One region of the Gordonia malaquae genome, then DNA from elsewhere that is predicted to be linked to it. Evidence: predicted binding sites of a transcription regulator. Region 1 holds the regulator's gene; each other region holds the start of a gene.
The links. Region 1 encodes LexA, which represses DNA repair genes until DNA is damaged. Its sites were predicted from a motif close to CGAACANNTGTTCG; they were not measured.
Positions count from the first base shown of each region.

Region 2: the regulator LexA is predicted to act here: its motif matches at 5,498-5,511, upstream of WFK36_RS03160 (HNH endonuclease signature motif containing protein).
Region 3: the regulator LexA is predicted to act here: its motif matches at 4,733-4,746, upstream of WFK36_RS08540 (HNH endonuclease signature motif containing protein).

Region 1 covers NZ_JBBCUB010000002.1:622,525-629,641, reverse strand. The annotation lists gene WFK36_RS10000 (PTS fructose transporter subunit IIABC) at 1-1,406, opposite strand, end outside; gene WFK36_RS09995 (1-phosphofructokinase family hexose kinase) at 1,441-2,385, opposite strand; gene WFK36_RS09990 (DeoR/GlpR family DNA-binding transcription regulator) at 2,382-3,152, opposite strand; gene WFK36_RS09985 (phosphoenolpyruvate--protein phosphotransferase) at 3,272-4,984, shown strand; gene lexA (transcriptional repressor LexA) at 5,015-5,686, opposite strand; gene WFK36_RS09975 (LysM peptidoglycan-binding domain-containing protein) at 5,852-6,451, shown strand; gene nrdR (transcriptional regulator NrdR) at 6,482-6,928, shown strand; gene hrpA (ATP-dependent RNA helicase HrpA) at 6,933-7,117, opposite strand, start outside.
Region 2 covers NZ_JBBCUB010000001.1:653,133-660,249, reverse strand. The annotation lists gene WFK36_RS03190 (hypothetical protein) at 1-324, shown strand, start outside; gene WFK36_RS03185 (hypothetical protein) at 500-1,675, opposite strand; gene WFK36_RS03180 (NADP-dependent oxidoreductase) at 1,779-2,774, opposite strand; gene WFK36_RS03175 (polysaccharide deacetylase family protein) at 2,771-3,715, opposite strand; gene WFK36_RS03170 (helix-turn-helix domain-containing protein) at 3,807-4,754, opposite strand; tRNA gene WFK36_RS03165 (tRNA-Ala) at 5,232-5,304, opposite strand; gene WFK36_RS03160 (HNH endonuclease signature motif containing protein) at 5,535-7,073, shown strand; gene WFK36_RS03155 (DsbA family protein) at 7,089-7,117, opposite strand, start outside.
Region 3 covers NZ_JBBCUB010000002.1:317,161-324,277, forward strand. The annotation lists gene cobN (cobaltochelatase subunit CobN) at 1-1,735, opposite strand, end outside; cobalamin riboswitch at 1,784-1,922, opposite strand; gene cobG (precorrin-3B synthase) at 1,934-3,070, shown strand; gene WFK36_RS08540 (HNH endonuclease signature motif containing protein) at 3,164-4,717, opposite strand; gene WFK36_RS08545 (DNA polymerase III subunit beta family protein) at 4,901-5,986, shown strand; gene WFK36_RS08550 (hypothetical protein) at 5,998-6,498, shown strand; gene WFK36_RS08555 (precorrin-8X methylmutase) at 6,569-7,117, shown strand, end outside.

The DNA.
Region 1 (7,117 bases):
CCGGCGAGCAGCATGTACATGATCGCGCCGGTGATCAGCGTGCCGAGCAGCGGAATGATCACCACCGGCTGCAGTCCACGAGCCCACTGCGGGAGCGGAAGCTTCGAGAGCCACAGCGCGACGACACCCGCGATCAGACCTCCGACGACGCCGCCGATGAATCCGGAGCCGACCGTGACGGCGATGACACCGGCGGTGAAACCCGGCGCCAGGCCTGGCCGATCGGCGATCGCGTACGAGATGTAGCCGGCGAGGACGGCGACCATCAGGCCCATCGCGGCACCGCCCACCGCGAAGCTGACGCCGCCGATGTACTCGGCGAGCCCTCCCGAAGGCAGGTCCCAGAGGGTGTTGTTGAGCGCGACGTACGCGCCGTTCGACAGGCCCGAGTCGCCGTGTGAGTTTCCGATCTCGTATCCGGCGATCAGGAATCCGAGAGCGATGAGCAGACCGCCTGCCGCGACGAAGGGGATCATGTAGCTGACGCCGGTCAGCAGCGCCTGCTTCAGGCGTCCGCCGACGCCGATGCCGCCGTCGTTCGTCTCACTCGTGGCGTCGGCGCCGTCACCGGCCGCGACGCGACGTGCGTGCGGGTCGGTGGACGCTGCCACCGCTTCGCCGATCATGGTGTCGGGTTCGTTGATCGCGCGCTTGACGCCGGACTCGATCACCGGTTTGCCGGCGAACCGCTCGCGGCCCTTCACACCGACGTCGGTCGCGAAGATCACCGCGTCTGCAGCGGACAGTTGGGCCGCGGTGAACGGTGTGGTCCCGCTGGATCCCTGCGTCTCGACGGCGAAATCGACGTCGGCCCGTTCGGCGGCGAGTTTGAGGGCGTCCGCGGCCATGTAGGTGTGGGCGATGCCGGTGGGGCAGGCTGTGATCGCGAGAATCGACGTCTTGCCCGTCGGCTCGGAAGCGGGTTCTGGAGCAGGAGCCGGAGCGGCCGGTTTCGGAGTGACGGCGTCGGTGACGAGCTCTACGATCGTGGTGTCGTCGGGTGCGTCGCGCAGGCTCTGGACGAACTCCGGGCGGACCAGAGCGCGTGCGAGGGCGCTGAGCACCTTCATGTGCTCGCTGCCCGCGCCGGCGGGCGCAGCGATCAAGAAGACGATGTCCGCCGGTCCGTCCTTCGCTCCGAAGTCGACGGGGCGGGACAGTCGGGCCATCGCGAGAGTCGCGGAGGTGACCGATTCCGCGCGAGCGTGGGGGATCGCGATGCCGCCCGGCAATCCGGTCGGGGAGCTCGCCTCGCGGGCGAGCGCACCAGCGATGAGATCGGACGGGTCTGCGGAGCGGCCGGCGTCACCGACGAGCGCCGCGAGGGTGCGGACTACAGCCTCGGTGTCGGCGCCCGCGTCGGCGTCGAGCAGCACCAGCGATGGAGCGATGATGGGATCGGACATTGTCTTCTACCTTGCTGTGGGGCGGGGAGGGGGTCTACAGGCGGGTGACGGTGATGCGTGCGTGGTCGAGCAGGTCTGGGGTCGGTGGGGTGGTGCCGGGCAGTGACGCGGCGGCGGAGCCGTATGCGACAGCCCGCGCGAGGCGATCGGCCGGGTCGGCGCCGGCGTGGTCGGCGATCAGATAGCCGGCGAGGGAGGCGTCGCCTGCCCCGACGGTGCTCCGGACCCGCACCTCGGGCGCCGAGGCGAACCAGGCTTCGCCTCCGACCGCAAGCACGGCGCCCGCGCCGCCGAGAGTGGTGAGCACCGCTCCACGGGTGGATTCGGCGAGTGCGATGGATGCGCGCGCCGCCTCCGAAGGATCGCCGTCGGCCGCGGCGGACTCGAGTGCGACGGGATCCGCGCCGGTCAATTCCGCAAGTTCCTCAGAGTTCGGCTTCATCAGATCCGGGCCCGCAGCCGCCACGTGACGCAGAGGAGCGCCTGAGGTGTCGACCGCGATGTGCACGCCGACGCCGCGAAGCGCGCCGATGACGTCGGCGTACCAGGTTGCGGGCAGACCGGGCGGGAGTGAGCCGCAGAGCGCCAACCAGTCCGCGTGGGCTGCATGCTCGACGATGGCCGTCACCAGGGACTGCGCCTCGGCGGCGTCGAGCTTCGCGCCGGGTGCATTGATCTTGGTGGTGACGCCATCGGGGTCGGCGATCGTCAGGTTCACCCGGACGTCTCCGGCCACGTCGATCGCGCTGTGCGGCAGGCCTGCTCGTTCGAGGTGATGGACGAACGAGTCGCCCGCGTGCGCAGGCGCCACAGCCATCGTCGGAAGCCCTGCGGCATCGACGACTCGGGCCACGTTCACGCCCTTCCCGCCCGGCTGGTCGACAACACCGACCGGTCGGTGGACGCCGCCGGGTATCAACGGCCCGTCCAGTTGAACCGTCCGGTCGATGCTCGGATTGGCTGTGACTGTCAGAATCATGCGACGACCACCTCGATGTCGTGTTCGGTCAGTGCGGTGACGAGAGCCGGGTCGATGCCGGCGTCGGTGACGAGGACGTCGACGTCCTCCAGGCCGGAGAAGCCGACGAGTTCCTGGCGGTTCATCTTCGACGAGTCGGCCAGCACCACCACGCGGTCGCAGCAGGCGATCATCGCCCGTTTGGTCGCGGCTTCGTCGGAGTCTGGAGTGGACAGGCCGTGATCGGCGGTGAGCCCGTTTGTGCCGATGAACCCGACGCTCACATGAAGTCGCGCGAATGCCTCGACGGCATCGGCGCCGACCGCAGCCTGCGTCTTCGGTCGGAGTCTGCCTCCGATCAGCAGCACCGTAGACCGTGACAATCCGGTGAGCGACGACGCGATCGGCACGCTGTTGGTGACCAATTGCAGGCGTGCGTCACCACTCACCGCAGTCGCGGCCTGGTATGTGGTGCTCCCGGCGTCGAAGAGGACCGAACCACCGGTGGCGGGCAGGAAGCGCTGCGCCGCGACGCCTATCGCGGCCTTCTCGGACTGACGCGCGGCCTCCCTCGACGGGAGGTCCGGTTCGTCGACGACGGCGGCGACGTCGAGTCGCACTGCTCCGCCGTGAACACGCATCAGGCTGCCGGAACGCTGCAGGACCGCGAGGTCGCGCCGGACGGTCTCGCCGGTGACTGCGAATCGTTCAGCCAGCTCGGCGACGGACACGCGGCCGCGTTGGCGGACTTCGTTCGCGATCGCCTGTTGGCGTTCTTCGGCGTACATGTGACGACTCCTGGTCAGCTGAGCACTTGTGTGTTGATTCATCTTCGTTTGCTTGGATTACATCTTTGTTTACTCCCGTACCGTCGGGTGCGTCAAGGACTTCTTGTAATCTCTCTCACATGAGCCAGATCGATGCCGCGCCCGTGCAATCCGCCGACAACCCGTTCGCCGCCAGTTCCGTCGTGACCGGGACTCCGGTGGTCGGCGGGCTCGCATACGGCCCGATCATCCGCATCGGTGAGCGGCCGACGTACGACGCATCGGCCGCGCCCGTGGCCGACACCGAGCGCGAGTCCGAGGCCGCACGTTTTGTCGATGCCGCGACAGTGGTGGCCGCACGCCTCTCCGAACGGGCATCGCACAGCACCGGCGTCTCCGCTGAAGTCCTCACTGCCACAGCGGGTCTCGCTCGCGATCGCGGGTGGATCGGCGCGGCGTCCAAGCTCATCGCCGCGGGCAGCCCGGCGCCGGCCGCCGCCGCCGCGGCCACTGAACAGTTCGTCGAGATGTTCACCAAACTCGGTGGCCTGATGGCGGAGCGAGTGACCGACCTGCGCGATGTCCGCGACCGGGTGATCGCCGAACTCCTGGGCCTTCCGGAGCCGGGGATCCCGACGCCCGAGGTGCCGTCAATCCTGTGCGCCGACGATCTGGCGCCGGCGGACACCGCCGGACTCGATCCGGCGTTGGTTGTCGGATTGGCGATGCGGCTCGGCGGACCGAGCAGTCACACGGCGATCATCGCCCGCCAACTGGGCATCCCGTGCATCGTCGCCGCGGCCGACCTCGACGACATCCCGACCGGCGCGCACGGTTACGTCGACGGCGGCACCGGAACCATCGGTATCGACCCTGATGAGGACTTGATCTCGGCCGCGATCGTCGCGGCGCGCGACACGGCGGAGAAAATCGCCGCGTGGCGGGGTCCCGGTGCAACGGCCGACGGAGAGCCGGTCCTCATTCTCGCGAACGTGGCCGACGGCGTGTCGGCGCGGGCCGCGGCAGACGCGCCCGTGCAGGGTGTCGGCCTGTTTCGGACCGAGCTCGCATTCCTCGACCGTGCGACCGAACCGACGCTCGAGGAGCAGACGGCGCTGTACCGCGAGGTCATCGATGCATTCGACGGTCAGAAGGTGGTGATCCGAACCCTTGACGCGGGCTCGGACAAGCCGCTGAAGTTCGTCGCGAACACCGACGAGCCGAATCCGGCGATGGGTGTGCGTGGGAACCGGATAGTCGCGACGTACCCGGAGATCCGCAACGGGCAACTCGATGCACTCGCCGCCGCGGCGAAAGGGGCCGGGGCGGTTCCGTGGGTGATGGCGCCGATGATCGCGACGGTCGACGAGGCTCGCGAGTTCGCCGGTCAGGTGCGTGGTCGGGGCATGGTTCCCGGCGTCATGATCGAGGTGCCGTCGGCGGCGATACTTGCCGACAAGATCCTTGCCGAAGTCGATTTCGTGTCGGTCGGGACGAATGATCTGACGCAATACACGATGGCCGCCGACCGCATGTCGCCTGAACTCGCGTCGCTCACCGATCCATGGCAGCCCGCTGTTCTCGCACTCATCGAGATGATCGGACGGGCAGGAGAGAAGCACTCCAAGTCGGTCGGCGTCTGCGGCGAGGCTGCGGCTGATCCCCTGCTGGCCTGCGTACTCGTCGGGCTCGGCGTGCGATCGTTGTCGTCCGCCCCGGCGGCGTCGCCCGCGGTGGGACTCAAGCTCGGCGGCGTGACGTTGCAGCAGTGCCGTGACGCCGCGACCGCAGCGCTCGCGGCGACCAGCGCATCCGGCGCGCGCGATGCCGCGCGTGCCGTGGTCGGCGCCTGAGGACCGGCGCCGACCACCAGCGGTGATGCGTCAGATACGACGCATCACCGTGACGACCTTGCCGAGAATCGCGGCGTCGTCGCCGGGGATCGGCTCGAAATGCTCGTTGTGGGGGAGCAGCCACACGTGGCCGTCCTTACGCTTGAACGTCTTCACCGTGGCCTCGCCGTCGATCATCGCCGCGACGATGTCGCCGTTCTCGGCGACGTTCTGCTGACGGACGACCACCCAGTCGCCGTCGCAGATGGCGGCGTCGATCATCGACTCGCCGACCACGCGAAGCATGAACAGCGAGCCGTCGCCGACAAGTTCCTTGGGCATCGGGAACACTTCTTCGACAGCCTGTTCGGCGAGAATCGGGCCGCCGGCGGCGATGCGGCCGAGCACCGGCACGAAGGTCGGCGTCGGCAGCGACTCCGACGAGTCGTCGGCGGGAGGCGTGCGATTGTCGTCTCGGACGTTCACCGCGCGCGGACGATGCGGATCGCGCTTGAGGAGACCGCGGCGCTCGAGTGTCCGGAGTTGATGCGCCACCGACGATGTCGACGTGAGGCCGACGGCTTCGCCGATCTCGCGGATGCTCGGCGGGTAGCCGCGCTCCCGGACCGACTTCCGGATCACCTCGAGCACTTCACGCTGACGCTGAGTCAGCGACGCCTCCAGGGTGGAGGTCGAGAGCAGGGGATCGGGATTGTCCGCCATCGTCGGTCCTTTCCATTCGAACATCGCATGTGAACTGACCTCGACGTTAGTCGACTGGATCACAGATTTCAAACAATTGTTCGACGTGTTGCTGACTTTGTCGGACCCATGGTGTTAACTATCGAACAAAGGTTCTTCGAACAGTTGATCGAACAGGAGGCTCCGATGAGTCAAGCACTGATCACCCGCCCCGCCGCTCGCGCGGACCGCTCACCCGAGCGTGCGCGCATCTCCGCTATGACCTGCGATATTCCGGTCGTCGACACGCGGCGCGTCGATCATTCGAGTCCGCGCGTGGACGGCGATGTGTGCCGCCCGACAGGGCGAGGACGACGACGATCGGCAGGCGTCGACTCGCTCAAGCATGAGCCGCAGGCGCAGTGGGAGGCCCGCGATCGGGCGGTCCTCCGGCCCAGTCGGGCGTCCCGATCGACCGTGGCCTCGCCGGCGACGAACCGTTCGAACACCGAGGCCGTGTTCCGTCGTCGTCGAGTCGTCGGCTCGCTGCTTCTCGGTGCGGTGCTGGCCGGCGTGGTGTGGATCCTCGCGATCATCGGAGGGTCGTACCAGGATGCGGCGACGCCCGACGTTCCGGCGGCCACCCAGGTGGTCCATGTCCGGTCCGGAGAGTCGCTGACGGACGTCGCTCACCGGATCGCACCTGATCTGCCCGCGGCGGGGGTGGTTGCTCAGTTGCGTGCGATGAACGGTCTGGACACGTCGGGTCTGCGGGTGAGTCAGTCCCTGGTTGCTCCCGCGTACTGACCGCCTCGAGCTGGACGTTATCATCGGGGGATGCGCTGCCCGTTCTGCAAGAACGACGACACACGAGTGGTGGACTCCCGAGTTGCCGATGACGGCCTGGCGATCCGCCGCCGTCGATCATGCGCAGAGTGTGGTCGACGCTTCAGCACGGTGGAGGCAGCGGTGCTGTCCGTCGTGAAGCGCAACGGGGTCACCGAACCGTTCAGCCGCGAGAAGGTCATGAAGGGCGTCCGTCGGGCGTGTCAAGGCCGCAGCGTCGACGAAGACGCGCTCGCCAAGCTCGCCTCGCAGGTGGAAGACACCGTACGTGGTCTCGGCTCGGCCGAGATACCGAGCAATGAGGTCGGACTGGCGATCCTGCGTCCGCTCCGCGACCTCGACGAGGTCGCCTACCTGCGGTTCGCCTCCGTCTACAAGTCGTTCGAATCGGCGGACGACTTCCAGAAGGAGATCAACGAGCTCCGCGAGCGCGTTTGACTCCTCAGAACTGAGCGATCGCCTTGAGCACTCGCTTCTCAGATATTGGGCCCGCAGTCCCCAACTGCTGTGCGAACAGGCTCACCCGGAGTTCCTCCAACTGCCACTGGACCAGATCGTTCAACGCGTCCTGTCGAGCCTCCGGGACCTGCGCCAGCCGCTGATTCCATGCCGCGATCACCCGGTCGA
Region 2 (7,117 bases), on a different contig from region 1:
GTCGGTACAGTGATCGGCAATACCGTCGGAATGCTGATGTACCGGACCGCCAAGGAATCGCTGTCTACGCGAGAAGCCGCGATCATCGCGCAGTACCTCGAAGAACAGCGCACCCTCCGGGCACAGCTCACAGCCGAACACCAAGAGTTGATCGATGAGCTCAATGCCGCGTTGACCACGTACCTGGACCTGCTCGAGCGGGCGTTCTCACCCGATATCGGCACTGCTCTCGCAGGTTCGATCGATCTGGCTCGCGTTCTCGGCGTCTCGGACGACGAGATCTTGGACTCCGACGACAAGACTCTCGACTATTTTCTTCTCTGACTGAGCAATCCGCCCGCCCATCGGCAGAACGACCCAGTTCAGGCGGCACAACGAACAGAACTACAACGGCGACCAGCACACCGGTGATCGCTAGTGCCACTGTCACGAACCAACGATGTTGCCACCCCACAAGATGACCCCCATGACTGGACTATCGACACGCGGCCTGGGGACGCTACGTCTCCTCGTCCATTTGAGTCTCCTTGTCCATTAATCGCGCTCGGAACCCGCGGGCGAGGACCGCGGACCCGAACCCGGTGCCGCCGGTGAACTCGCGTCCCCACCGGACGCCGCTGAGGTCGTAACCGTCGCGCAACACGTCGTCGTGCGCTTCGGTCAGGATGACCCGGTCGGACGAATATGCGAACTCGTAGACCTGCCACCTGGTGCCGGTGGAGAACCGGTGGAGTTGGTCGGGGTTGATGTAGTCGGCGAGCACCGAGTCGAACGGGACACCGCCTTCCTCGACGCGGACGGCGAAGAGCTCGATGCTCCCGCCGTCGCCGTCGCCGACGGTCTCGACTCCGGTGACCGTTGCACTGCGCGGACGGTCGTAGATCGCGGGGAACGGCCGCAGATTCCCAACGATCTCCATCCAGGCCAGAACACCCGCGGCCCCCACCGCGAGGATCGACAGCACCTGTGCCCACCAGGGCCAAGGCACAAGAAACGCCGCAGCAGGAAGCCCTGTCGCGACACCGGCCAGGGCCGCCAAGGTCACGACGAACATTCCCCAGTTCGGGCGGGCGCGGTCTGCCGCCGTTGGATGGTCGGTGTGCGGGTCAGTCAATCGGTCGCGGAACCCTCGGGCGACGATCTCCGATCCGTACCCATCCGTTCCGTCGACGTCGGTGAAACCGCGGACGTCGCCGAGGTCGTAGCCGTAGCGCCGGACGTCGTCGTGCGCGCCGGTGAGAATCACGCGGGTCCGGCTTGCTGCGAACTCGTACACCTCCCACCGCGATCCGACGCTGAACCGGTGCCGATCGTCGACGTGGACGCGGTCGGCGATCACCGACTCGAACGAGCCGCGCGCGGTATCGACTCGGACGTCGAACAGCGTGCGCGGACCGTCGGTGTGCATGCCCGTGATCGTCGCGGGCCGGGGCCCACCGTAAATCGCTGGGAATGGTCGAAGTCCGTTGTCGAGCGATGCCCAGCCCAGCAGCGCCGCCGCCGTCGCGACCACCGCTGCGACCAAACGCGCCCACCACGGCCATGACAGGCCGAACGCTAGCGCCAGAACCACAATCCCGAGAAGGACACAGCGACCGGCCGCGCACAGCGCGAACCTCGCCACACGTCGATCTCGCTCGCGCGGAGATCGAGACGCCTTTCCGGTGCTCCTCATCTCCGGATCGTAACGCCAGGTGATTCGTGTCCGCCTCCACTGACGTCGTCGGCGAACGGGGTCAAGGGCTCGTTATCGGTGGAGCGATGGGGAGTCGAGCCGCTCACGTCAGATCGATGACCGTATTACCCAGCTTCCCATCGCCGCTCAACAGCGAGGCGAACCCATCTGCGACGGACTCCAGGCCGCTGAACCTCGTCGTCTCCGACGCGAGGCGGCCGGACTCCACCAGCGGAACCGCCTCGGCCAGGAACGCCGCCCGCATCTCCAGGTGGTCGGTGACGAGCATCCCCGTCATCGACAGACGCCTGGTGATGATCTCGGTGAGGTTCCGCGGAGCCGCAGGCCCGCGCGTCCCATACGTCTCGATCATCCCGCAGGAGACGATGCGTCCACCGACGTTCATCGTCGCCAACGCCGCCTCCAGGTGACTGCCGCCGATGTTGTCGAAGTAGACGTCGAGGCCGTCAGTCGCCGAACGGACCGCCGAGACGAGATCGCCGGCGCGGTAGTCGATCGCGGCGTCGACACCAACGACGTCGGTGAGATACCGGCATTTGTCGGCGCCACCGGCAGATCCGATTACCGTGCCAGCACCTCGGCTCTTCGCCAACTGAACGACCGCCGATCCCACGGCGCCTGCAGCACCTGAAACCCACAGCACGTCGTCAGACCTGAACTCCGCGACGGCGAGTCCGACGAACGCGGTGAGCCCGGGAGCTCCGAGGACCCCGAGCCAGGTCTCGGGAGGAACCGCGTCGGTGGGCTCGATGAGCGAGGCGGTCGCGGCATCGACGACGGCCCGGTCTCGCCACCCGCCCGAGTGCAGCACCCAGTCCCCGACCGTCAGCCGCTCGTCTGCCGTCTCGATGACTCGGCCGACGGCTCGCGACTCGATGACGTCGCCGATCGCAAACTTCGGCGCATAGGTGTCTGCCGTCAGTCGCGGAATCATCGACGGATCGATGCTGAGCGCCGTCGACTCGACTAGGACGTGCCCGGCCCTCACCGAGGGGACGGCCCGCTCGACGATCTCGAAGCCGCCGAAGTCCTGTCGGTTCGCGGGTCGACGAGCCAGAATCACCTCGCGCGCGATCACGTCCACGACCAGTCGGCGATGGTGCCGCCCGCACGGGTCGACATCCGCGAGATCAGGTCGTCGTACACCGCGAACGGACTCTCGCCGTCGGCGAGACCGGTTGTCAGCACGCTCGCCATTCGCTCGTCGCTGATCGTCGTGGGAACGTCGATTCCGACGGTGGCAGCCAGCCGCTGCAGATGATTGCGGAATGCGGGCGTCACCGGCGTCATCACCCGATTCACTGGGTGGCTCATCGCGTCGTCGAGGCCGACGAACTCAGCCCCGGCCTCCCGAAACCGGGCGAGGATCTCCGCGATGCAGTCCTGTGCGATCGACGTCCCGTGAATCAGCCAGATCAGAGGTGCCTCGGTCCCCAGGATCCGATACTGAGCCTCCGAAGTTCCCTTGAGTCGACTGACAGCCGCCTCGATGTACGACGCGCGGAGCATGCGCGCAGCGTCGTGATCACCGCCCTCGACCGCTCGCCAGTAGGGCGCTATCCAGGCGAAATCGCCGAACCACGCCGTGATCGGCGCGTTCACATAACCTGCCGATGAGAGATGGTCCTCGACGCGTCCACGCTTCTCCTCCGAGTCGCCTGTCATGTCCATCGCATACCTGAAGTACTTACGGGGAGCCTTCTCGATGAGGTCGCCGACGAAGTCTTCGGACCGTTTGATGTCGTCGACATACTGCTCGCCAGTGACCCAGTTGAGGCACGCATGACAATGCGTGTGGTTTCCGAGGTGGTGGCCCGAATCGACCCACCGGTCGAGGACTTCGCGATTCGACGGATCGTCCTCGAGCGGTGCCGTGTGCGCGAACCCGTACACCCCGTTCACGCCGTTGTCCGCGAACGCACCGAGCAGCGCGTCCGTGACGCTCGACGCGGAGTAGCCGCCGGGCATCGGCGTCCCGTCCCACAACAGCAGTTCGTCGACTGTGATTGCAATCTTCATGCCCCCGACTGTGCCTCCTGTCACACGGCATGATCTGCTCCACGACGCAGAGAAATTGACCCTGCACGCACGGAACCGAACGTGCGGAGTCCTAGACGCTCGCGGAACGGCGGAGATCAGTCGGCGTCATTCCGTAGCGGGAACGCACCGCTCGGCAGAAGACGGGGTAGGTGGCGAACCCGCACAGTGTCGAGATCGCGGTCAGCGACGTGTTCGCGAACCGCGGATTGGTCAGGGCGGAATGGGCGAGTTCCAGACGCCGCGCCCGTATTAGCTCGGAGACCGTCGAGCCATCGGCCCGCACCACCGACTGGACATGACGCACCGACCAGCCGATAGCCGCCGCGATCACCGTCACTGACAGATCGGGATCGCCGGCGTGGTCGTGGATGTAGTGACGGACGGCCTGCGCGACGGCGTCGCGGTGCTCGTCGGAGTCGACGGCCGCCTCCGCCGACGCGATGGCGCACAGATCGAAGACTCGCTCACACGCCGACTCGAATCCGCGCACCGCCAACGCCGTCCGCTGCTCGGTGAGAGCCGTCAGCATGGAGAACGCGACCCCAGCCAGCCCGACCCGACCATCGACGACGAGCGATCCAGTGGACGGCAGCAGGTGCTGCACGCTCGATGAGGGAGCGAGCAGACTGATCGCCCCGCTGACCTCCGTGTGCTCGCAGACGATCGGCTGGTCGAGCGGTACGACGGCGATCTCGCCTGGCGACAATCGGATACGGCGCCCGGCCTGTTCGACAGTCAGCCGACCCGAGGTCACCGCTACGATCTCGACGGTGTCCTGTTCGTCGCCGCTGATCGCCGCACGGTCACGGACGAGCCGTTCCGGGGAGCCTGTCCACTCGACGAGACGGTGCCGCTGAGTCGCCTGCCACCTCAGCCTTCCGGTGTAATCGGCACCCGGAGCACTCACCGTGAACCTCCCATGCAGACGTGACACCTCGGCCTGCCACTCCGTGACGGCACCACCGGCGAAATCGCCGATCCGATAGCCGGCGGACAGACCGTTGTCGGGGACACTCACGAGCTCACCTCCGTGCAGCAGGGCTCCGATGACGCAGTGTGTTCGGTTCTTTCCCGACCATTCCGCTCAGCTCTGACGCTAACATCGGCCCATGCAGACCAGGGGAGCGATTCGCGCGCGATCGCGCTGGTCACCACGGCAGTCGGAACTGCGGATCGGCAGTTACTCTCGTCGCCGACGAAACGTTCGCAACCCCACCGTCGGTCGCGGCAGCGCAGGAGGGAGGTGATCAGACCGCCGTCGGACTTGAACTGCTCGGTGCCGAACGGACTGACTCCGCTGGCGCATCAGCATCTCGGCAGAAATCTCCCGAGGCCCGCTCATCGCCAGTCATGAGAACGACCTGTTGCCACGCACCTGGGACGCGACTCGCCCACGTGGACGGAGCGAGGCCATCACGCTGCGGAGCAGCGGAATTCCCGGCTCATCGACAACTAAAAAACCCGCCTCGACCGAAGTCGAAGCGGGTTTTCGAAGTGGAGCTAAGGGGACTCGAACCCCTGACCCCCACACTGCCAGTGTGGTGCGCTACCAGCTGCGCCATAGCCCCGTGTTCACTTGTTCACACCCAGGTCGTTGCCTTTCTGAGTGCGCTAGCTAAGTTACCGTACCGCCTTCGCAGCGACCAAATCCCCTGGACCAAGGCTCGACACCACCTCGGGCGAGCACCCAACCCCGTCCCCAAGTGAATCGAAACTAAGTTCGATCAAACTATTGCTTCTGTCGCAAATCGGACGTAACATAGAACATACATTCGATCAAGCGAAGGGGGCGGCCGCGATGAACGCCACAACGTCCGATGATCGGGTCGATCTCAATGCACTCGGCACCGAGTCGGCCGGGAACGACTTCGACGACATGGGTGCGTACCGCACCCTGTGGGCCGCGGAGTCGAACTTCATGTGGCGTCGCCTGCAGCTCGTGATCTCCGTCCTCAACCGTCGGACTGCCGGTATCGAAGGAGACGACTCTGAGTCGGATCGCCTGCTTCTCGACGCCGAGACGGTGCTCGGCGCCGAGGTGGCGGCGCTCATGTCTATGTCGGACGGCGCGGGCCGGACCGTCGTCGACACCGCGTTGGAGGCACGAGACCGCCTCGTGCACGTCGCAAACCTGCTTCGCGACGGCCTGATCTCCGTCGCGTCGTTCCGCGAGATCATCCTGCAGTGCAAGGCGATCGTCGAAGCCGACGTCATGGCAATCGTCGATGCGGAGATCGCGACCGAGATCCGTGGGAGCGGCCCCGTCTCGAAGACCGACGCGTCATCGATTGCACGCCGCCACGTCGCCGAGACCGACCCCGACGCCGTGCGTGACGCCCGGCAGGCGCGCGGCAAGGGGGTGGCGGTGTCGCATGACGGCGACGAGTCCGTACTGACGATCGCCGCCGACGCGGAGCAGGTCCTCCTCGCCAAAAAGGCCGTCGAGGCGTCCGCCGCCGAACTGACGTGCGCCGACGACTCCCGTTCGGTCGGTGCCCGCCGCGCCGACCTCGCGATCGCACGCCTCACCGGCGGCGAGTTCGCGTGCAACTGCGGCAACCCCGAATGCCCGGCCACGGCGACCGACGCCGAGGTGGCCGAGCGATTCGCACGAGTCGTCGTCCACGTCGTCGCGGATGCATCGACACTCAACGGCGAGTCGGACAAGGCCGGGTGGATGGACGGATACGGCGTGATCGACGCCCACCACGTGCGGGAAGCCGCTGCGCGGCCGGACGCCACCGTGCGCCCGCTCGACATGGCGGCGATCGCCGACAACCCGGCCCAGGCAGGCAACCCGTACCGCCCGACAGCGGCGACGGACACCGCCGTCCGCGCCGTTCACGGCACGTGCTCTGTGCCCGGTTGCGCCCGGGCCGCGTGGTCGTGCGATCTCGACCACGTCACCGAGTACAACCATGCCGACCCCACGTCGGGCGGTGCCACTTGCCCGTGCAACCTGGCCCCGAAGTGCCGCTTCCACCATCTGGTGAAGACATTCGTCGACGGATGGCTCGACGACCTCGTGACCGATGCCAACGGCGTCATCTGGGTGGAGACCGTCACCCCGTCCGGACAGTCCGTTCGGACACGTGCCGCCAACCAATGGCTCGTCCCCGACCTCGGGCTGCTCCCCTGCAGGCACGGCGCACCCGTCGAGCCCGGAACGCCCGACCGATCGGAGCCTCCACAGCGTTCCGCGACCCGGGCCGCGACCAAACGCGCCTACCGCATGCGACTCCGGTCGCAGCGTCGCTTCGCACGCGCATGCGCCGAAGCCGAATCCAAAGTCCTCGCCGGAAAGGAGTTCAACAGCGCAGGCGAACCGCCGTTCTGACTACGACTTCTCCGACTACGACTTCGGCGGGTTCGCGATCAGGT
Region 3 (7,117 bases), 310 kb from region 1:
TCAGCGGAAGATCGCCCAGCGCAGCATCGGTGCCGCAGTCCGCCGACATCCCGAGGGTCTTACCGGGCAGCCACTCCAGGTTGCCGTGTTTGCCGACGTGGACGACGGCATCGGCTCCGAAACCCCACCCGTCGGTGTCGGCCCGCGATGCGAGCCAGCGGTAACTCGCCAGGTAGTGGTGACTCGGCGGCAGGTCCGGATCGTGGTAGATCGCGACGGGGTTCTCGCCGAACCCGCGGGGCGGTTGAACCAGGAGCACGATGTTCCCGAACGTCATGGCGGCGATCACGATGTCGCCGTCCGGATTCGCCGACCGGTCGACGAAGAGCTCGCCGGGTGGCGGTCCCCAATGCTCGATGACCGCTCCGCGGAGACCGTCGGGCAGCGTCTGGAACCAGCGGGTGTAGTCGGCCGCGCCCACCCGGATCGGATTGGCCGCCAGTGCCTCCTCTGTGAGCCAGTCGGCGTCCTGGCCTCCGGCGTCGATCAGTGCGTGCATCAGTGCATCGGGATCGTCGGCATCCGGGGTCGCGCCGAGGCCCGGCACGTCGCCGGCGACCTGGTAACCGGCGTCGCCGAGCGCCCTCAGCAGATGAACGAGGCTGCGCGGGGTGTCGAGGCCGACGGCGTTGCCGATTCGTGCATGCTTCGTCGGGTAGGCCGACAACAGCAGCGCGATGCGGCGCTCCGTCGCGGGGAGGTGACGCAGCCGAGCGTGCCGGACGGCGATTCCTGCGACGCGCGCGCAGCGCTCGACGTCGGGCGCGTAGAACGGCAGACCGTTCTCGTCGAACTCCTTGAACGAGAACGGCACGGTGATGATCCGGCCGTCGAACTCGGGTACCGCGACCTGGCTAGCGACGTCGAGCGGCGACACCCCGTCGTCCTGGGACTCCCAATCGTCACGCGACGATGTGAGGCACAGCCCCTGCAGGATCGGAATGTCCAGAGCCGCAAGACGTTCGACGTTCCATGCTTCGTCGTCTCCGCCTGCGCCCGCCGTGGCCGGCGTGGTGCCGCCTGCCGCGAGCACAGTCACGATCAATGCGTCGAAGGTGCCGAGATGTGCGATCAGTTCGTCGTCGGCGGCACGCAGCGAGGCGCAGAACACCGCTTCTGCTTGCCCGCCGTGGTTCTCGATCGCGGTGCACAGGGTGTCGACGTACTCGGTGTTTCCAGCGAGGTGCTGGGCGCGGTAGTACAGGACGCCGACGCGCGTGTCGACTGCGCTCGATGAACCGGAAGACTCGCTCGACCGGTCGGAAGACTCGCTTGATCGGCCGGAAGAGTCGCTTGACCGGCCGGACGGGGTGCGTTCCAGGACTCCCCAGGCGGGAGTCTCGACGGGAGGAGCGAAGCCGAGACCGGTGAGCAGCACGGTGTCGGACAGGAAGTCGTGCACGGCGGCGAGGTTCGCGTGACCGCCTGCGACGAAGTAGCTGTGGGCCTGAGCGGCGACGCCTGTCGGAACCGTCGACATGGCCATCAGGTCCGGGTCGGGATTGAGTTCACCGGACAGGACGATCACCGGAACCTGCTGGGCAAAGACGGCGTCCAGCCCCTCTTCCCACGCCCGTCGACCACCCAGGATTCGGACGACGACGAGATCGGCGCCGTCGATGAGGGCGGGGATCTCGTCGAGCAGGATGCGGCTCGGGTTCGCCACCCGGTAGTCGGCGCCGCAGGTGGCGGCGGTGCGCAGATCGGTGTCGGACGTGGACAGCAGCGTGATCACGGCGTACTCCTCGCCGGGAATACGCGCCCGGCATCGTGGGGACGGCCGAGGCTTCTCGGCCTGACGACGTGGGTCTGGCTCGGACCGGCGAATGAACACCGGGTCCTCACAGTGGCGCGACCGCGCCGGTTTCACACCGGCTTCCACATCGAGTTCGCCGCCAATCGTAGCCAGCCCGGCGACAACTAGGCTGAACGGGTGAGCATTCCCGCAGACCGCTGCCCCGGTGTCTTCCGGACCCACCAGGCCGCCGACGGCGCGTTGGCCCGGATTCGGGTGCCGGGCGGCGTGATCGCGTCCGAAGCTCTCGACGCCCTCGCGCTGGCGGCTGACGAGTTCGGAGACGGCACCATCGAACTGACGGTCCGCGGAAACCTCCAGGTCAGGGGGATCGCAGAGAACGATGTCGCGGCGTTCGCGGAGGCCGTGATCGCGGCGGGCCTCGCGTCGGACTCGGCCCATGACAGGGTCCGCAACGTGATCGTCTCTCCGTTCAGCGGCAGGGTCGGCGGGCTCGCCGACCTGCGGCCTTTCGCGGATGCACTCGTCGACGCCCTGGTGGCCGCTGACTGGTCGGCGGTCCTGTCGGGCCGGTTCTGGTTCGGCTTGGACGACGGACGCGGCGACGTCCTCGCCAGGACGACGGACGTCGCGGGTGTCGCGGTCGACTCGGACCACGCCGTCGTCGTGATCGGCGGCTCACACGTCATCGGACCGGTACCGCTGCGCGATCTTCCCGATCAGATGGTCGCGGTCGCTCGGGCGTTCCTCGACGTCGCCGACGGTGCGTGGCGGATCTCCGACCTCGACGAGGACCGTCGTACCACGTTGTTCTCCACCCTCGGGGCATCGGCCGAGGGGCCGCTGCCGGTGTCACGTCATCCCGAACCCCGTGTCGGATGGTTCGACCAGACCGACGGCCGCGTGATGCTCGGTGCAGTTGTGCCGTTCGGCAACCTCAGCGCCGAACAAGCGCGATACGCGGCCGCGATCGGAGTGCATGTGTCGATCACGACCGAACGCGAGATCTTGATCGGTGACCTCGACGAAGCGGTCGCCGAAACCGTCGTCCGAGTGCTGGCTCCCCTGGGTTTCATCTTCGACTCCCGCTCCCCCTGGACCACGCTCACCGCGTGCACAGGATCACCCGGCTGTGCGAAGTCGGCCGCCGATGTCCGGACCGCCTTGCGCGATCACGTCGCGGACCTCGACCCGGACGCCGATGCACCGCCGCATGGACACTGGATTGGATGTGATCACGGCTGCGGATCTCCGGCTCGGAGCCATATCCGCGTCCTCGCATCCGCCGACGGCACCCTTCGACGTGTCGACTAGCTCCTTCTGTCGCGCCCTGTCGTTTGTTGAGCGCAGTTGATTGTCGAGCGCAGTCGAGATTGTGTCGACGAACCGAACCTCAACCGTGTTCGGTCAGAACGGGGGCGTCTTGACTGCGCTCGACGGGCCGGCTGGTCGTTCCCGTGTGCGGCGGTTGTGGGCCCGCATTCTCATGCGGTACCGGTGTTTGGCGTCGGTACGCGTCCGCGGGCGCCCCGGGTCTGACTCGGCGGTCGGCCGCGAGGTTGTCGGGGCGTCGTGGTGGACGCACGGGAGGAGCCCGAGTTCGGGCAGCAGCCAGTGGTTCAATGCCCGCGACCGGACGGTGATGCCTTCCGGGGTGGTGGTCTCGGTCCAGATCACACCGTTGGCGTCGACGATCTGATCGTCGAGCCAGCCGTTGACAAACGTCTTCAGACCGTGGTGGAACCGGCACTTCGGATTGAGGTTGCACGGACACGTCGGACCACCCGCGGCCGGGTCGTCGTGGTTGTACTCGGCGACATGATCCAGATCGCACCGGTAGGCGGGCATATCGCACCCCGGGTGGGTGCACCTGCCGTGCACCGCCCGCACGAGGGCGTCGCACGCCGCGGTCGGCCGGTACCCGTTGCTCGGCTGTGACGCCCCGCCCAGCAGGTCGGTGACGTCGAGGTCACGGACCACGGTATCGGTGTCGGCGGCGATGTCGCGGGCATGCTCGGCGGTGATCGGACCGAACCCATCCAGGTAGGCGGGGATATCGGACTCCCCGGTCAGCGACTCCCGCCGAGCCACCACATGCAGTACGACTGTCGCCAGACGGGCCGCACCATCGACGCCCGCCCGGGACGGGCAGTCGTCGCCCGCGCACTGGCAGGCGAAGACCTTGCCGGTGAGCAGCGCGATCACCGCGTCCGAACGCCGCACAGCCTTGCCACGCGGATCATCCGGGCACACGCCCGCGATGATTGCATCGATCGAGTCCTGCGCCAGACGAACGTCCTCGACCGATCCTGTCACCCGCAGATCGGCCAGAGTCCCGTCAACCGGCTCCACCACGACCTTCTTGCGGGGCTTGGCGGCCTCACGAGCCGCCTGGGCGGCATCGGCGTCGTGTTCGGCGACAACAGCAGCGATGATCTCGGTCACCCGCGGACCGGTCAGATTGCCCGCGCCACGGAGTCGGTCGGCGGCCTCTGCGTCGATCACCGCGAGGACATCGGTGTCGACGACTGCAGCGGTCTGATCGAGAGCCAGACGGAACTGCGTGGGCGTGAGGAGACCCCCACGCAGCAACTGTCCGATGGCCGGGACACGTTCCATGCACGAGACAGCCTCGTCGACGAACTTCTCCCCGGTGTGCTGACGAACCCCACGCACAGTCGCGTACGACGCGGCGACCTGACACAGCGGGTCGTACAGGTTGGTGAACGCACCCGTGTCGACGGTCTGGGCAAGGCGCCGTTGGTAGACGCGGTAGATCGCCTCGTACTGATCCCACAAGACCATGCCCTGGAACAGATCGGACCGGGCAGCGAACAACATCAATGCCGCATCAGTGGCATCGGACCCTTCAGCAAGGTCCGGCATCACCATCCGGAAGACGAACATCCCGCCTTCGACGGTGAGCGTCGCCCCGGCCTGATCGGCGAGTGTGGTGTTCATATCAACCCCCTGATTCGAACGTACATTCGATTATAATCCGACATTTCGGTGCGGTCAATAGACTTTCTGACCGAATCTGCGACTGCTGTGCCACTGCTCTCGCGGTGGACGTCGCCCGAATAAGGGGATGGTGTCGTCGGGTGGTGTTGACCTTCAGGTGGGTTGAGGCTTGAAGATGGGCGCGTGGACGATTCCGAACTCATGGCGATCGGCGCCTTCGCTCGACGAACCGGCCTGACCGCGAGCGCATTGCGCTTCTACGCAGACGCCGGCCTGCTTGTCCCCGCGAGGACCGATCCCTCCTCTGGATACCGCTTCTACGCGCTCGAGCAGGTGGATCGCGCACGACTGGTCCGCCGCCTCCGGGACGTCGACATGCCGCTGTCGGCCGTCGCCGACGTACTCGACGCCGGGCCGGAGCACGCGGCGCGGCTCGTCGACGACCACATCGACCACGTTGTGAATGCCGCTCGCGCAGCGGCCGCCTATGCCGAGGAGATCAAAGCCGATCTCGGCCACCATGTCCGACAGACCTCATCGATGGCGCTCACCGTCAACGGGCCGGTGACCGCTGCGGCGATCGATCAGGTACTCACGGCCGCCGCGAGCGACGGGCTTCTCCGGGCCCTCGCCGGCGTACGGTTCGATGCCGAGTCCACCGGAGTCACCATCACCGCGACGGATCGATATCGGCTGGCGACAAGAACGCTGCCCACGCTGGACCCGACGGCTGTCGAATGGTCCGTCACCGTCGACGGCGATGACCTCCGGCTGTGCCTGGCCGACCTCCGCCGGTCCCCTCGGGCGCACATCGAGGTAGGACCGCGCGACATGCGCATCACGTCGAAGGGCGGAATCGACCGTCGATGCCGCCTGATCGACGAACCGTTTCCCGATCATCGCGCCATGCTGGACGCACTCCCCGCCGTCACCACTCGGGTCGCCGTCGGCACGTCGGCGATCCGACGCGCCCTGGAAACGACGTCGGCAGACGTCGTCGCGGTACGGGTCGGCCGGGCCGGTGTCGAGTTGGGCGGATCGGGGAACACCACGACGATCGACGCGACCGTCGACGGCGACCCGACCGACGTCTGGTTCGAACTGAGAACTCTGTACCCGGCCGTGAGCTCGGCGATCGGAGCCGACGTGCTGATCGATCTTCGCGGCCCGGACATGCCCGCCACCATCCGATCCGCGGACGGCGGTGACCTGACTGCCCTCGTGATGCCCACGCGGCCGCCCGTCGACGGCTCAACCCATCCCGACTGACAGGACTTCTGATGACAACTCCCGAAACAGACCGCACGATGGCCGCGATGTCCGACGCAGTGATGCGTGGACGCACCGGAGACGTCGCCGGTGCACGCACCGATCTCCTGGCCGTCTGGGCTGCCACCGGTTCCGGCGGCGACGCACTCCACAGGTGCACCCTCGCGCACTATCTCGCCGACTTGTACACCGATCCCGCGCAATCACTCGTGTGGAACGTTCGGGCGCTCGACGCGGCGGACGCCCTGACCGACGAACGCGTCGCCGAACACGCGGACGGTGTCACGGTCGCGGGTTTCTACCCTTCGCTCCACCTCAATCTGGCCGACGACTTCCGGCGTCTGGGCTTGTTCGACGCCGCCCGCGAACACCTGGCGGCGGCGCGCGCAGCGTCGCCTGAACTCGGATCAGACGGGTACGGTCGAATGATTCGGCAGGCTATCGACGAAGTCGGCACGGCCGTGGACGCAGGTGACACCACGCCCCGCGCCTCGGCGCCAGGACCGACCTGATTCCGCCGCACGCAGCCCGCGTACCCACGGCAGTGGCCGTGTGCGGGCACTCAGTAGTGTCGAACGCACTATGACCGACTACATCCGAGACGGCGCGGAGATCTATCGCCAGTCATTCGCAACGATCCGCGCGGAGTCGGATCTGGCCCGCTTCCCCGCGGACCTCGAACCAGTTGTCGTACGCATGATCCATGCGTCGGGACAGATAGACCTCGCAGCTGACGTGGCCTTCTCCCCCGGTGTCGTCGCCGCCGCACGCGGCGCACTCGAAGCAGGCGGACCGATCCTGTGCGACACGAACATGGTCGCGTCCGGCGTCACCCGCCTCCGACTGCCTGCCGACAACGATGTGCGTTGCCACCTGCGTGAACCCGGAATCTCTGACATCGCGGAACGGATCGGGAACACTCGCACGGCGGCGGCGCTCGAGTTCTGGCGCGACGACCTCGAGCGGTCTGTCGTGGCGATCGGGAACGCGCCCACTGCCCTGTTCGCGCTGCTCGACCTGATCGACGACGGTTGGCCGCGACCGGCGGCGATCATCGGTGCACCGGTCGGATTCATCGGGGCCGCCGAATCGTGCGCAGCGCTCGCCGCCCGCGCGGATCTCGAGTTCATC